3 regions of the Paenibacillus sp. S-12 genome follow, and region 1 is predicted to be linked to each of the others. Evidence: predicted binding sites of a transcription regulator. Region 1 holds the regulator's gene; each other region holds the start of a gene.
The links. Region 1 encodes LexA, which represses DNA repair genes until DNA is damaged. Its sites were predicted from a motif close to CGAACATATGTTCG; they were not measured.
Positions count from the first base shown of each region.

Region 2: a site for LexA is predicted at 2,229-2,242, ahead of NO352_RS14820 (DNA polymerase IV). Genes of this name have one in related genera too.
Region 3: a site for LexA is predicted at 1,762-1,775, ahead of recA (recombinase RecA). Genes of this name have one in related genera too.

Region 1 is NZ_JASIUF010000012.1:189,593-195,019, forward strand. Features, by position in the region: gene NO352_RS11920 (FixH family protein) at 1-174, opposite strand, end outside; gene NO352_RS11925 (HAD family hydrolase) at 447-1,253, opposite strand; gene NO352_RS11930 (methyltransferase) at 1,311-1,841, opposite strand; gene NO352_RS11935 (DUF896 domain-containing protein) at 1,905-2,120, opposite strand; gene NO352_RS11940 (LysM peptidoglycan-binding domain-containing protein) at 2,302-2,664, opposite strand; gene lexA (transcriptional repressor LexA) at 2,966-3,592, shown strand; gene NO352_RS11950 (DUF817 domain-containing protein) at 3,931-4,737, shown strand; gene NO352_RS11955 (hypothetical protein) at 5,121-5,427, opposite strand, start outside.
Region 2 is NZ_JASIUF010000015.1:72,212-77,638, reverse strand. Features, by position in the region: gene NO352_RS14830 (TlpA family protein disulfide reductase) at 1-357, shown strand, start outside; gene cimA (citramalate synthase) at 437-2,050, opposite strand; gene NO352_RS14820 (DNA polymerase IV) at 2,341-3,645, shown strand; gene NO352_RS14815 (ferredoxin) at 3,765-3,998, shown strand; gene NO352_RS14810 (CHASE2 domain-containing protein) at 4,265-5,427, shown strand, end outside.
Region 3 is NZ_JASIUF010000005.1:640,736-646,162, forward strand. Features, by position in the region: gene pgsA (CDP-diacylglycerol--glycerol-3-phosphate 3-phosphatidyltransferase) at 1-200, shown strand, start outside; gene NO352_RS05805 (competence/damage-inducible protein A) at 313-1,584, shown strand; gene recA (recombinase RecA) at 1,850-2,908, shown strand; gene NO352_RS05815 (regulatory protein RecX) at 2,980-3,660, shown strand; gene rny (ribonuclease Y) at 3,964-5,427, shown strand, end outside.

The DNA of each region.
Region 1 (5,427 bases):
AATCATTGCAGGCATCTCATGATTTCCTTCTTGCATTGCACCAGAGCCATGACCAGCATGTCCTTCATGACCGGCTGATGATGAGCTACTTCCCGAGCTATTTCCACAACCAGTTAGCAGCATTGCCCCGATTGCCATTATGAGCACAATTAATTTATTTTTGTTGCTGAACATACAAGCTCACTCCTCAACATTTATGCTAGGATTATCGTATCATTATATACAGCATTCTCCAATTCCTCATGACTCTATCGAGCTATAATTTAGGTAATTCTGTGACGATCCAATGACATTTATCACACTTTTCCTCATTCTTTATTTCAATATTTTCTTTTTTCACCGCACATAAATACATACAACGCATTAGAAAAAGCCTGTGTTCCCACAGGCTTGCTCTTGTTAGTCTTGCTCGATGCAATTGATTATGAAGTTGTATCTACAACGATTTACGATTCCTTCGAGTTGATCGCTTCAATAATTTGCTCAATTTCAGTTAGGCTCGTAATCGTATATTCTGGATGAACATCGCCTGACAATTCAAGACCTTTACGATTCAACCAGGCATGATGCATACCAACATTTTGAGCACCTTGAATATCAGTCGTTAATTTGTCTCCTATCATAATTCCTTCATGCGGTCCTATACCGAGCAAGGACATCGCATGCTTGAACAATTCTGGATCCGGTTTCCCTTTCGGATGATGCCCAGAGATTACGATATGATCGAAATAAGATAAGAGTTCCCGCTCACCATTCAACTTTTCCTGCTGCAGGTCAGGTGAGCCGTTCGTGAGCAACAACAACGGATACTGTGCTATTAATTGGCGGAGCACCTCGTAAGTCTCATCATATACATAAGAACGGGCCCGACGTTCACTCATAAATCGTTCTGCCAACTCTGCACCTAGTTCTTCATCAACTCGACCGGCTGCCTGAAGTCCCTGTGTCCATGCTGCTCGACGATACGCAGGTGCAAGCTGCTCTAATAATCGAAATTCAGGATGATCCCCTTCTGCAAACTTTCCCCATAGGGCTTCAAATGGATTAATCCCGATATTCTGCGTGAAAGGATACGTCTCGTAAGAAGCGTATAATTCGCGGGCAGCTTGACGAACACAAGACTCCAATTCCTCTGGTTCAATACCTGTTCGCTCATATGCATATTCACAAGCAGCAGCAAAGGCTTCTTCAACAGAGCGTTCATCCCATAATAGAGTGTCATCCAAATCGAACAGCACAGCACGTATAGACATGTTTCTCTCTCCCATCACAGCGACTAGATTAGCTTCTCATTATATACATGTGCAAACTTATTTCGACGCTTCTTTCTTCGAAGTGTCTTCGAACTCAATCTTATGCTGATTAGCAAAGACGCGCAGTCGTTCGCCCATTGCATTGGTATCGTATCTGTTCAGCATTCGAGAGAATATCCAATTCGCACCTTTCCCCGTATGTTCAATCACCACATATCCAGGCTGAATTGCAATCTTCTTCATATCTTTGGAAGACAAGGTACGAAGACGATTCCAACGAATCGTTGATACCTCGTCAGCTCCGACACGCAGAAACGGTCTTCTTAAGAATAAAATCATTCCCAATCCGACATAACATACGATCGTAACCCAATAAAGAGTTGGATATTGATTGTTCGTGATAATCCCGCCTAGTAGTGCATACATAATGGCGAAAGCAATCAATGCGAGCGGCATGATGAAGCTGCGTCCTTTAAATTCTTCATACGCAGGCTTGCCTGCAGACAGCGACGGCTTGCCTTGCTTCATTCGCTGCTTGTTCAATTTTGCACTATTTTGGCGGACTTTGCGTTCCCAACTGCGAGACATGAATTCGCTACCCCCTGTATTGTAAACGAGTAATGATAATCCATCGTTATTAATGAAGAGTCATTAATGAACGAGACCGTTCGTACCGGAATTATCTGTTCCTTCTTCGTCCTCTACATAGCGAATATTGTCTAATTGATTACGCACCTGCTTACGGAAAAGTACCAAATATTCCTCACGTAGCTTTGCGCGCTCTTCCATTTCCGCTTCGCTCAGCCCTACTGTCTTATGTTTGCGGGCCAGTTCATTAATTCGTGCAATAAGCTTGTCAATATTCATCATGTACCTCCATGTGTGTAAGCATATGTTCTACTTTGACATGGAGGTACCAGCTTGTCAAGCAAGCTTCTCCAAAGCCATTATATAGATAAAAAAGAGGCTCCATGAGCCCCTTCGTAAACTGTTTATATGTATAGATATTTGTTTCATCTGAGCCAATTTTCCGAAAATTGTTTTGTTATCAAGGAATCGGTACCAACAATACTTCTCCTGCCTGCAAAAATTCACCTGTTAACTGATTCATTTGTGTAATTTCATATATAAATTCACGAATATCCGTATGCTCAGGCTTATATGTTGATGCAATCTCCCACAACGTATCTCCAGGCTGAACAAGAACTCGTTCAACAACAGTTCCACTCACAACATCCTCACGGTCATCATCATTTCCAAGTGCTTGTACAATGCTTCCACAAGTAATGAACAACAATACGATTAAACTGATCATAAAACGCACACGCAAAGGAAACAAACGCTTCTTTTGCTCAGATTGCGAAGCTGTTGTCGACACCTTATAAATGGAACGATACGTTGTATACATCATAAATGATCACTCCCAAACACTTGTTCTATTATTTAATACTTCAAATTTAACACGAACACACGTTTGAGTCAACATATATTTAGAACGCTCGTTCCCCTTTTATTGTTCGTTACTCTTTTGGGATTGTATGCATTTCATTGAAAACAGCATGATCAAAAATGATTAAAGATACTTTATTTCCTTCTTATCCGATTACGCCTATATTCTATTTTTTATTCAAAATCTTTAGAACTTATGTTTGTACGAACGGAGGTTCTGTGGTATAATTTTGTCAAAAGAGTATTCATTGGAGTTGATACCCTTGTCTAAAATATCAAGTCGTCAACAAGCTATCCTTGATTTTATACGTGATGAAGTCCGAGCTAAGGGCTACCCACCTTCTGTTCGTGAAATAGGAGAAGCCGTTGGTCTAGCATCCAGCTCTACCGTACATGGTCATCTTGATCGTCTCGAGAAGAAGGGCTTTATTCGTCGCGACCCTACGAAGCCTCGGGCAATTGAATTGCTTAGCGATCAGTCCGACCGCACGGCAGACTTTTCTCGCTCCTTTGCACGTGTGCCGGTAGTTGGTAAAGTAACTGCGGGTGAACCGATTACCGCAACAGAGAACATCGAAGATTACTTCCCACTGCCTTTGCACATGGTTGGAGACGATGAAAATGTATTCATGCTATCGGTCATGGGGAATAGTATGATTGAGGCCGGTATACATAATGGCGACTATGTCATCGTACGTCAACAGCAGACAGCGAACAACGGAGATATCGTCGTTGCGATGACCGAAGATGATGAAGCGACGGTTAAGACATTCTATCGAGAAAAGGATCATATCCGCTTGCAGCCTGAAAATCCAACTTATGAGCCGATTCGCTTACAACACGTAACTATTCTAGGCAAAGTTATTGGTTTGTTCCGTGATTTTCATTAATACAAACAGAAATGCCTCGTTTCCACTTCATTAGCTGGTTAAACGAGGCATTTTATTTTGCTTCCATCTCCACCATCCCCCTCAAGACAATATTTTCAAAAATAAGCTCAGTACAATCGTTATACCGGATTGAAGATTAACTTACTTTTCGCCTTCTTCCCTTCGTTACAATATCTATAGAAATCATTATTTCATTTGAGTCGGCATATTATTATTTTATTGTTTTTCAATAATTATTTATTGACTAATAGTATATTCCTAATTATGATTGTACCTAACGAATTACATGGTGCTTGTTCATCAACCGATTAATACGATAATCAATGTAGGAGAATCGAATGGGAAAATTTTTTAAACTTAGATCATTCATTTATTTTGGCTGGCAGCAAGCGCTGTCTTGCTTATTCCCCGCTTTTATTTTTGCAATGCTGGCACTTACCAAAACCGTTGACATCCCTTTCATGCATCGCTATGATTTCTTGTTGTTTGTTTGCTTAATTGCACAGATTATTATGATTCGACTTGGGATCGAAACGTTCGACGAATTAAAGGTAATTTGCGTCTTCCATTTGATTGGACTTATGCTCGAAATATACAAAGTCCATATGGGTTCTTGGGCTTACCCTCAAGAAGGCTGGACAAAAATATTCGGTGTACCTTTATACAGCGGATTTATGTACGGGAGTGTGGCGAGTTACTTATGTCAAGCATGGCGACGACTACAGGTCAAGGTATATCGATATCCCACACCTTGGTATACGATACCGCTAGGGTTGGCCATATATTTTAATTTCATGACCCATCACTTTATTTATGATTTACGTTGGGTATTAATGCTCTTGCTATTCGTCATCTTTTTTAGAACGTACGTCGAGTATACGGTATTGGGCGTGACACGTCGTATGCCACTTGTGCTGTCGTTTGCTCTAATCGGATTTTTTATATGGGTTGCAGAAAACATCGGGACATTTTTGGGTGCATGGTATTATCCTCATCAAGTTAACGGTTGGAATCTTGTGAAGTGGGGGAAATTCAGCTCCTGGTTCTTGCTAGTCATCGTGTCTTTCATGATCGTTGCCCATCTGAAGCATGTAAAAGGAGGACATTTCAAGAAAAATAGTTATATCCGCGACATGAAGTCGTAAAATCAGAATGAGAACAGCTTGTTCTTTACTTTCTGGTAACAATGCATTTGGAAGTACATTCTTTGATGCATATTATAACGTGTCAACTACTGTTCTATTGTAGAAAACCTAGTATCATGTAAAAGTTTTTATATCGGATTGAAATTGAATCTATCGTTGGATCAATTTTCAAAATCAAAAGGCTTTGTTCTTCCAAAAATTCTTATAAGCAGCGAGATCCTAGATCATTCCCACGCATGTTAGAATCAATTGCAAAATGTTCAATATAAGAGAAATGTTCTATTTTCCAATAAAACATAATTCCAACAAACTCATATCTTAGAGTCGCATCACAATGATATGCTAGAAACAAAAGCCGCTGATTATCAGCGGCTTAATTCATGTTATATATCATTTACATCGAAATTAAGCGAATATTGAGTCAGTGAATGATTTACTTTCTCTACAAGTAAATATAACTTTGCTCCATTAGGAATGTATATGTTTTCAATAAATTGATGTGGTCCAATGTTATAATTTGCATACATTAATCCCGTGCTTGTATTATCGATATACTGAATTTTTAAAGCTAATCTAAAATTATTCCAATCATCCTTTGGCTGAATCCATGCAACAAATCTCTGCATTTTACCCGTGTTATTAGTCCATATAAACCAGTCCTTGTCAGTGTTACCCTCGATGTATAAATTT
Region 2 (5,427 bases), on a different contig from region 1:
GGGAAGCAAGACAAGCCGATCTTTGTTAACTTTTGGGCTTCCTGGTGTGATCCGTGCAAGGCTGAAGCGCCTGATTTAGTGAAGCTGCACGAGAAGTATAAGGATAAGCTGTTAATGGTATCGATTAATGTAACCGCTCACGATACAGAAGAAGGAGCCAAGGAATTCGTTGCGGCCTATGGTTTAACGAATCCGGTTCTTCTGGATAGTAGAGGGCAGGCGTTCAAAGCGTATAATGGAATTGGCTTCCCTACGAATGTACTGCTGGATAAGAACGGAGTAATTCGTCAGCGTTATGATGGTATCAGGCCACCTGCTGAATTAGAACAGGCCATTCAACAAGTCATTGCAGAATAACGAACTGAAGTAAATAGAGCCATGACCACTTATCAAGGAGGTCATGGCTCTATCTCTATGAAAGAATATTTGCATTACGTTAGTGATTGACGAGTCCAACCTGCTCTTTGCGCTCGGTGGACGTAGCCACCTTCTCTTGACCTATTAACGCGTAACGAATACTGTCGATAAGTGCTTCCCAACTGGCCTCAATAACGTTGCTGGAGACTCCGACTGTACTCCACGTATTGTTGGAGTCTGTTGATTCGATCAGCACTCGTACCTTGGCTGCTGTCGTATTGTTCTCATCGAGTACACGAACTTTATAATCGGTGAGATGCATGTCTGCGATAGAAGGGTAATGGCGACTAAGTGCTTTGCGCAGCGCACTGTCTAATGCGTTCACAGGGCCGTTGCCCTCAGCGGCCATATAAATGGACTCGTCATCTACTTGCAGCTTGACGATTGCTTCAGATACAACGGATTGCTGTGATGATTTTTCTACCAGTATTTTAAACGACTCAAATGTGAAAGGATCCTCGGCTTGCCCTGTAGCCTGACGCAATAAGAGCTCCAGTGAAGCGTCCGCGCCTTCGAATTGATAGCCCTGATGCTCAAGCTCCTTGATTCGATCCATAATTGCCCTCGTTTCAGGCTTCGTAGCATCAAGTTCGTACCCTAATTGCTGTGCCTTTGAAAGAACGTTGCTCTGGCCTGCTAATTCAGATACAAGTATTCGTTGTTTGTTGCCAACCAATTCAGGGACGATATGCTCATAGGTACGAGAATCCTTCATGATCGCAGAGACATGGATGCCTCCCTTATGTGCAAAGGCTGCGTTGCCTACATAAGGCTGATTGACAGGCATAGCTACGTTGGCGATCTCGCTTATATATCGAGCAGCCGGTGTTAGCGCTTGGAGCTGGCTATCTTCAACACAGGAGTATCCCATCTTCAATTGAAGTGTCGGAATGATGGAGCATAGATTGGCGTTGCCGCATCTTTCACCATATCCGTTGATTGTGCCTTGTACTTGTGTGACGCCTGCTTCTACCGCTGCAAGTGTATTCGCAACAGCGAGCTCACAATCGTTGTGTGTATGAATGCCAAGCTTCACTTGCACATGGTTGCGAACATCTCGAATGATGGTGCCGATTTCGTTAGGCAGTGTGCCTCCATTGGTATCGCACATGACGACCCAGTCAGCGCCGGCTTCTTGCGCCTTGCGCAGTACTGCAATCGCATATTCCGTGTTGTTTTTGTAGCCGTCAAAGAAATGCTCTGCGTCGAGCATCACCTCAAGTCCTGCTTGCTTCAGATAGGCGATAGAATCATAGATCATGGCTAAATTTTCATCTAGCGTCGTTTGTAGGGCGGTATGGACGTGGAAGTCCCATGACTTTCCTACAAGCGTTGCAGCAGGAACGTTCGCTTCAATAATGCGATTTAGGTTGGCGTCCTGTTCGGCGAGTGAATCTTTGCGTCGGGTACTGCCGAATGCCGTTAGTTTCGCATTCCATGAATAAGCAGCTACTCTTTTGAAAAATTCAATATCCTTGCCGTTGCTTCCCGGAATGCCGCCTTCAATGTATGTGACGCCAATCGCATCAAGTTTGCGCGCGATTTTGATTTTATCGTCCGCGGACAAGCTAATTCCTTCGCCTTGGGTGCCATCGCGAAGTGTTGTGTCAAAGATAGAGATGAATTTTGACATTCTAGGAACCTCCTTAAGTTATGCAAGGATGAATATGGAAATAACTATTTCCCTATTATAGCACTGCTTTCTTGCTTGTATAGTCGAAAATCATAATCGTATACTTGATTTTTTAGCAAAGGAAGTTGGTATTCATGCTTGCAACGGATTGTAGTAATCAGTAAGCTTATAAGAGAATAGAACAATTGTTCGAGATATATTGGTAATATATAGAAATAAAGGGATCGTTGTCTTGCGTAGTTAATTAGGCTGTATGAATACAATGAAGCTGTTAGGAAGGGGGCAGTATTATGAATGAGAACGAAACTTCGCGCAACTACATACAACAATATTATCCGACCAAGGGTCGAGTCATATTGCATCTCGACATGAATGCTTTTTATTGCTCTGTACATGCAGCAGAAGAACCTGAAAAATATCAAGGCCAGCCAACGGCGGTGGCTGGCAGCATGGAATTGCGCAAGGGTATCATTGTTACTTGTTCTTATGCTGCCCGCAAGCTTGGCATTCGCACAGGAATGCATGTGAAGGAGGCGATGCGGCTGTGTCCCCACTTGATTGTCATTCGGCCTGATTTTTATTTATATCGCAAATATTCAAGAGCCTTTATCGAAATCGCGCGCAGCTATACCCCGCTAGTTGAGGTCGTTTCGATCGATGAGTGTTACATGGATATTACAGGATCCAAAATATTTGGCACACCGCTCGACATTGCTAATGAACTGCAGACGAGGATTCGAGAGGAATTGAGCTTGCCTTGCTCAGTTGGCATAGCACCGAATAAGCTGCTTGCAAAAATGGCGTCTGATATGAAAAAGCCAAATGGGATTACCATCCTGCGAATTCGGGATATGTCGAAGCAATTGTGGCATAAACCGTGCGGCGAGTTGTTCGGGATTGGTCGCAAAACTGCTGATAAGCTGTCCCGCGCGGGAATACGCACTATTGGAGAACTGGCGCATACCGATGAAGGGCGGCTCGTGTCATTGTTCGGCATACAGGGGCATTGGATGAAGCAGGCAGCCAATGGCATCGACGATTCGCCAGTGAAAGCAGAGCGTGAACAGAACAAATCAATCGGCCATACGACGACCTTGCCGAAGGATGTGGAGTCGAAGGAAGAAGTAAGAAGAGTTTTGTTGAACTTGGCAGATCAGGTGGCGCGCCGGATACGAAAGCAAAAACTGATGGCACAAACTGTACAGCTTACTATTCGTACTCCGGATATGAAGACGATAACGCGGTCAAGCACACTCCAGGGACCCACAGACGATGCTGGATGCTTGTTGGATGAGGCCTGGAAGCTTTATGAGAAGCACTGGACGTCAGGCAGGCCGATTCGGCTTCTAGGGATTACGGGCCAAAATCTAGTAGCAAAGCAAGAAGCGGCCGTACAGTTGGATTTGTTTGATTTCGAGCGTCAGCCGAAGCGAGAGCAATTGATAGAGACGATGGATCGGATACGAGATAAATATGGAGAAAATGCGATTGTTACGTTAGGAATGCTTGGAGATGATCCTTCTACATTGCTTCGCAATCACCGTGTTCGGGGTACTTCCCTTCAAACTGATACACTGCATGGATCAGACGAGTAATTAATAATTTTCAAATCATTTAAAAAAGTTGGAAATCGTTTGAATTCCAAGCTTGTTTGTATTATATTGATAACGGAGGAACCAAGAAGATCTGTACGATTACAGGAGGGAACTGACCAATGGCAAAATATACTTGGGTTGATAAAGACACATGCATCGCTTGTGGAGCATGTGGCGCTACTGCACCTGACATTTATGACTACGATGATGAGGGTATCGCAGAAGTTATTTTTGAAGGTGACAACAACCAAGGGGTAACCGCTATCCCAGACGATCTGTTTGACGATCTGCAAGATGCTGCAGACGGCTGCCCAACAGATTCTATTAAGATTGCGGACGCACCATTTAACTAATCTACTGGAAGCATACTACACACATAGAGAGAGAAATACCTACACGATCCCCGCGCCTCCCGCGGGGATTTTATTATATCTGCTCACCTCAACTAATTACTGCATCAAAGCAACAATTCGCAAAATTCGACAAAATTCAGCTTGAAATAACCAATATCATCGTATACGCTCATACAATATGATAGATTAAATATAGCAGAATATATCATTCTTGATTGTAGCAATAAAATGGTTCATGCTGCCAAGGTGAAGTAGGTGATTTCGAGATGAGAAAATTCGTTGTCCCGGCATTGATCGTATCGCTGCTGACCATGATTATGGTATATGTGTACACTCATGGAGCTGGTGGCGTGTTTCATATGGCGGAGCAGGCATTTCGTGATGCTTTGCGAACGAAGAGTATTGAACAGCGGCAGCCCGATGATCGAATCAAGATGATAGCGATTGACGAGCCTTCATTAGCACAGCTCGGCTCTTTTCCATGGTCTCGCTCCTATTATGCCGAATTAAGTGCAAGGTTGATGCATGCCGGTGCCCGGGCGGTCGTCATCGATTTACTGATGCTTGATCCCTCTATGCATGAAGAGGAGGACGAACGCTTATCTGAACAATTGAGTACATACCCGTCAATATACTTGCCGGTGCAGGTTTCACTTCTTCCTTTACAAGAGAATGCCCATTCTCTCGAAGCGTCTGGTGTTGAGCGGCCTCCATCTTCCATTCGAGTTGCTGATAGTCAACTCGGACATGTGAATGTAATTCCAGACGGTGACGGCGTTATTCGAAAAATTAGTTTAGGCATTCCGGATGAACATGGAAAGATGATTCCTTCTATAGATGTTCTAGCCGCGAATCAGTTATTGCCAGAAGATAAGCAAATTCGGTGGGATGGGTTAAGCGGCCGTTGGTATCGGGGGGAGAAGGTGATTCCGACAGAGAATCGGGATCAAGTCGCATTCGATTATTTCTCTTCCATTTATGGCGATAGCACGGACAATCTGTACGGCTATGATCGTCAGTCGTTTGCAGATGTATGGAATGGTACTGTTGATCCTTCCTATTACAAGAACTCCGTCGTCTTAATAGGCCCCTATGCAGCCTCATTAAGCGACCGGCACATGACGCCGCTTAGTCGATCAATGACACTTTATGGCGTGGAGATTCACGCGAATATGGTTCAATCGCTAGTGGAAGGTCGCTTTTATAAGGAAGCTCCGTTTTTTTGGAATGTGATTGCATTACTTCTAGGAATTAGCATTGTAGGTTGGAGCGCATCGCGAATTCGAGGCGTTCAAGGTGTTGCTGCAGCAATAGGTATCGTCTTTGTATTTACAATCGTATGGATTGGTATTTACGAGAGTGGCTCTGTCTTCATTCCCTACTTTACTGAGCTTTGCGGAATGGGGGCTTCTTTTGTTCTCATCGTTGC
Region 3 (5,427 bases), on a different contig from region 1:
TTGTTGCTGCCAGCAAGTGGGGAAAATGGAAGACGGCAACACAAATAACGGCGATTGCGGCAATGCTGCTTAACAACTTTCCGTTTGCGTTTCTTCATTTCCGATTTGATATATTGGCGACGTGGGTTGCCGCGTTGATCACGGTCTACTCGGGAATTGACTATTTTGTCAAAAATAAAAATGTGCTGCATCTTTCGTGATAGATGAGCGGAAGCTGTTAGGTAAATAGGTGCTTTTTCCGTATTTCCGGCTGTTTCCGGGGTGGAAGAGGCACCTATTCTTATGTACAGACTTATGGGGATGGTGGTTGACATGAAAGCAGAAATCATTGCAGTTGGCACTGAGCTGCTGCTCGGACAAATTGTAAATACGAATGCTCAATATATTTCACAGCAATTGGCTTTGGTTGGTGTGGATGTTTTTTATCATACGGTTGTCGGAGATAACGCCAAGCGAATTCAACAGACTATTGAAACAGCTCGGGATCGTTCTGACCTGCTCATTTTTACCGGCGGTCTAGGACCAACGATGGATGATTTGACGAAGGATGTACTTGCGGAAATGTTAGGTCGTAAGATGACATACGATGAACCGGCAATGGCCAAGATGACAGAGATGTTTGCAGGGCGCGGCATCCATATGGTTGAAAGCAATAAGCGTCAAGCGCATGTCATTGATGGGGCTGATGTACTGCAGAACTCGACAGGCCTCGCCGTTGGGAATGTCCTCCAACATAATGGAACAACGTATGTACTGCTTCCAGGACCTCCACGTGAAATGAAGCCAATGCTCGACAATGAGGCGATTCCGTGGCTGCAGCGTCGGCAAGTCATTGATCAATCCTCCTTGTATACGCGAATGCTGAAATTTGCGGGCATCGGAGAATCAGGTCTCGAAAATGCTCTTCTCGATCTGATCGAGCAGCAAACAGATACAACGATTGCCACCTATGCAAAGGAAGGGGAGGTACTTGTTCGATTGGCTGTAAAAGGGACAGATCGGACAGAAGCCGAGTTGAAGCTCGATCAGGTGGAACGTGAAATTCGCACCCGACTGGGCTTGCATCTCTATGCAACTGAGGATTTGCCGCTCCCAGAAGTGCTTGTGAAGCAGTTGACGCAATATGGGTTAACCTTATCCGCTGCCGAAAGCTGTACAGGAGGGATGTTCGCTGATACGATTACGGCGATCCCTGGAAGCTCGCATGTGTTCGCTGGCGGTGCGGTGACCTACTCGAACGAAATGAAGGAACGAATTCTTGGCGTGCCTCATGAGCTGCTTGAGGGAGAGCATGCACCTGGAGCAGTAAGTGAGCAAACTGCCAAGGCTATGGTTGAAGGGATGCAGGACATTGCTGATACTGATTTCACAGTAGCCATAACAGGAGTTGCAGGGCCTGACCATTCGGAGCGTAAGCCTGTCGGCTTGGTTTATATAGCAATTGCCGAGAAGGGGAAGGAAGTTGTTGTTGAAGAGTTGCGTTTGAATGGAGATCGGGAAGGGATACGCCGCCGTACGGTATATGCCATTATGTATCGGTTATGGAGACGGCTGCAGGAACGATCCGTGCATAATGCGATGTAATTTAGAAATTGTTGACAAAATAAAGAGCGGAAGCTACAATCGATTATAGATGCGGAAGAACCGTAACAAAGTGTATGTGCGCTTTGTTGCGGTTTTTTTGTTGGCTGCATCCGGCAAATTGATATATCAAATATATGGTAAAAATGGATATTGAAGTGGGTGTGTTCGTCAAAAAAACGAATGTATGTTCGAAAAAATGCTTGGCAAACCGAATGAAACACGTTATGATGTATATATCAAACGAATCAGTGAAGGAAGTGAGTTTGTGTCAGATCGTCGCGCTGCGTTAGAAATGGCTTTGCGTCAAATTGAGAAACAATTCGGTAAAGGTTCGATCATGAAACTTGGCGAATCCAATCACATGCAAGTCGAGATTGTACCAAGCGGATCTCTTGCATTAGATATAGCTTTAGGAATCGGCGGTTTGCCGAGAGGTCGTATTATCGAGGTTTATGGACCAGAATCTTCCGGTAAGACAACGGTTGCGCTTCATGCGATCGCTGAAGTACAGAAGACTGGTGGACAAGCTGCATTTATTGATGCGGAACACGCGTTGGATCCGCTATATGCAAGCAAGCTGGGCGTCAATATTGACGAACTTCTGTTGTCCCAGCCAGATACAGGGGAGCAAGCGCTTGAAATTGCGGAAGCATTGGTACGAAGCGGTGCTGTCGACATTATCGTTATTGACTCTGTTGCAGCACTTGTTCCGAAGGCAGAGATTGAAGGCGAAATGGGAGACTCCCATGTTGGTCTTCAGGCTCGCTTGATGTCGCAGGCATTGCGTAAATTGTCTGGTGCAATCAGCAAATCGAAGACGATCGCGATCTTCATCAACCAGCTTCGTGAGAAGGTTGGCGTGATGTTCGGTAACCCGGAAACAACGCCAGGCGGCCGTGCATTGAAGTTCTATTCCAGTGTTCGTCTTGAGGTACGCCGTGTTGAGACAATTAAGCAAGGTACAGATATGATTGGTAACCGTACACGCATCAAGGTTGTTAAGAATAAGGTTGCTCCTCCGTTCAAGCAGGCAGACATCGACATCATGTATGGTGAAGGTATCTCACGCGAGGGAAGCATCGTCGATATTGGCACAGAGATGGATATCGTGCAGAAGAGCGGTGCTTGGTATTCCTTCGAGGGTGAGCGATTGGGCCAAGGTCGCGAGAATGCGAAGCAATTCTTGAAGGAACATTCGGAAATTGCGTTATCCATTGAAAATCAAATTCGTGAAGCAAGCAATCTAACGACAACAATCCCTGCTAAGGGTGTTAGTGAAGATGATGATGATACATTAGAATTGGAATTAGGTGACGACGAATAATTCGTTGTCTGCTCAAAGCACCTTCGCGTTAGGCGAAGGTGCTTCTATGTATTTGTATGGAGGAGAGCCGTTTGAAGGATAGTGAACGTATCGTAACAATCACACGCGTAGAGCGCGTGGAGAGACAGGCTGGTCGCTATACGATTCATTTCGATGGGGCAGCTCCGCTTGAAGTGCATGAAGATGTGATGATCAAGTTCCGACTATTAAAAGGATCAGAACTGTCACTCGACTCCCTTACGGAGATATTGCGTGCAGACGAAGGGAATAAGGCCTACGTGCAAGCGATTAAGTATTTGCAGCGCAAACCACGTACACGCATCGAACTCGCACGTAACCTAGCCCAGAAGGGCTATGAAGACGGCATCGTGCATGAGGTGCTCGATCGTTTGGAACGGGAGTGGTTGGTCGATGATAAATCATATGCAATGCAATGGGCGCATCAGCGTCTGAATCGTCATATGAAGGGGCGCCGCTGGATTCAGCATGAGCTGAAGCAAAAGGGAGTGCAGGATCGGCATATTGAAACTGCGCTTTATTCGATAGATCCGGAAGAGGAATGGGAAAGCGCACTGCATGCCGCTCGCAAAAAATGGAGACAGACGAAGGGGGAAATGCATCTGCGCAAGCAAAAAGTGGCAGCCTTCCTCGCCCGCAGAGGCTTCCCAATGGATATGGCGCGTCGGGCAGCTTATGCTGCAGCGGATGAGCAAGTTGATGAAGAGGGTGTATCAGGCCATCTTGACGAATAATAAAGTGACCACTCACGTCATTTGCTTGACAATATCTTTTCATGAATAATAAAATGAACATGTATCTTTATTTTCACGAGATCAATCCCCTCTTCCAGAGATTGATTTCTAATGATTCATTTCGCCAATTTACTGATTTCCGATTGTCGCCTTAAGGCGACGCCCGTGTATGCCTAGAGCATATACATAGGCTAGTGCACGAACACTAGTCTATTGAGTTGATTAATGAATAGGGAAACTTGAAAACCAAAAATGTAACCTGTCCCAAGCAGTGCTTGGAGGAACCAACGGGGAGGTGAGGCAATGAACGTACAACTTTGGCTCGCGATCGTTCTCGTTGTGGCCGCATTGTTCTTGGGGTTTGGAATCGGATACCTGATTCGCAAATCGCTTGCCGAAGCGAAGATAACGAGTGCTGAACACGCCGCGGAACAAATTATGGATGGCGCGCGCAAGGAAGCTGAAGCGCTGAAGAAAGAAGCAGTGCTTGAAGCGAAGGACGAAATCCATAAGCTTCGCAATGAAGCGGAGAAGGACATCCGCGAACGACGGAACGAAGTTCAACGACTCGAAAGACGCTTATTGCAAAAAGAAGAGTCGTTGGATAAAAAGTTAGAAGCGCTGGAACGTAAAGAAGAACAAGTAGCTGCTAAAGAGAAACGAATCGAAGAAACACAAGAACAGATCGATCAAATTTGTCAGCAGCAAGTTACAGAATTAGAACGCATTTCGAATCTGACGATGGAAGATGCGCGTACAATTATTTTGACGAATGTAGAGCAAGAAGTGCGTCATGAAACGGCGCAAATGATTAAAGAGATTGAGCAGCAAGCTCGCGAGGAAGCGGACAAGCGCTCCCGTGAGATTATTACGATGGCTATCCAGCGTTGCGCTGCAGATCATGTCGCAGAAACGACGGTATCCGTTGTTGCATTGCCGAACGAAGAGATGAAGGGCCGCATTATCGGTCGCGAAGGACGAAATATCCGCGCGCTCGAGACGTTGACAGGGATCGATCTCATTATCGATGACACGCCTGAAGCGGTTATTCTGTCCGGATTCGACCCGATTCGCCGTGAAATTGCAAGAACATCTCTTGAGAAGCTCGTTGCAGACGGACGTATTCACCCAGCTCGCATCGAGGAAATGGTGGAGAAGTCGCGCAAGGAAGTGGACGAGCGGATTCGCGAATACGGAGAACAAGCTACATTCGAAGTCGGCGTGCACGGATTGCATCCTGATTTGATCAAAATATTGGGTCGTTTGAAGTTCCGTACAAGTTATGGACAGAACGTACTGAAGCACTCTATGGAAGTGGCTTATCTTGCCGGTTTGATGGCAGGAGAGCTTGGAGAGGATGTAACGTTAGCCAAACGTGCCGGGCTGTTGCATGACATCGGAAAAGCGTTGGATCATGAAGTTGAAGGATCTCACGTCGAAATCGGCGTAGAGTTGGCGAAGAAGTATAAAGAACATCCTGTAGTCATTAACAGCATCGCATCCCACCATGGCGACTGTGAAGCAACATCTGTCATCGCTATGCTGGTCGCTGCCGCTGACGCTTTGTCGGCAGCAAGACCAGGCGCTCGTAGGGAAACGCTTGAAACATACATCAAACGACTTGAAAAACTGGAAGAGATTTCAGAGTCGTTCGAGGGCGTTGAGAAATCATACGCGATTCAAGCGGGACGTGAAGTCCGCGTAATGGTACAACCGGAGAAGATTGATGATGCCGAAGCATATCGTCTTGCTCGTGAAATTACGAAG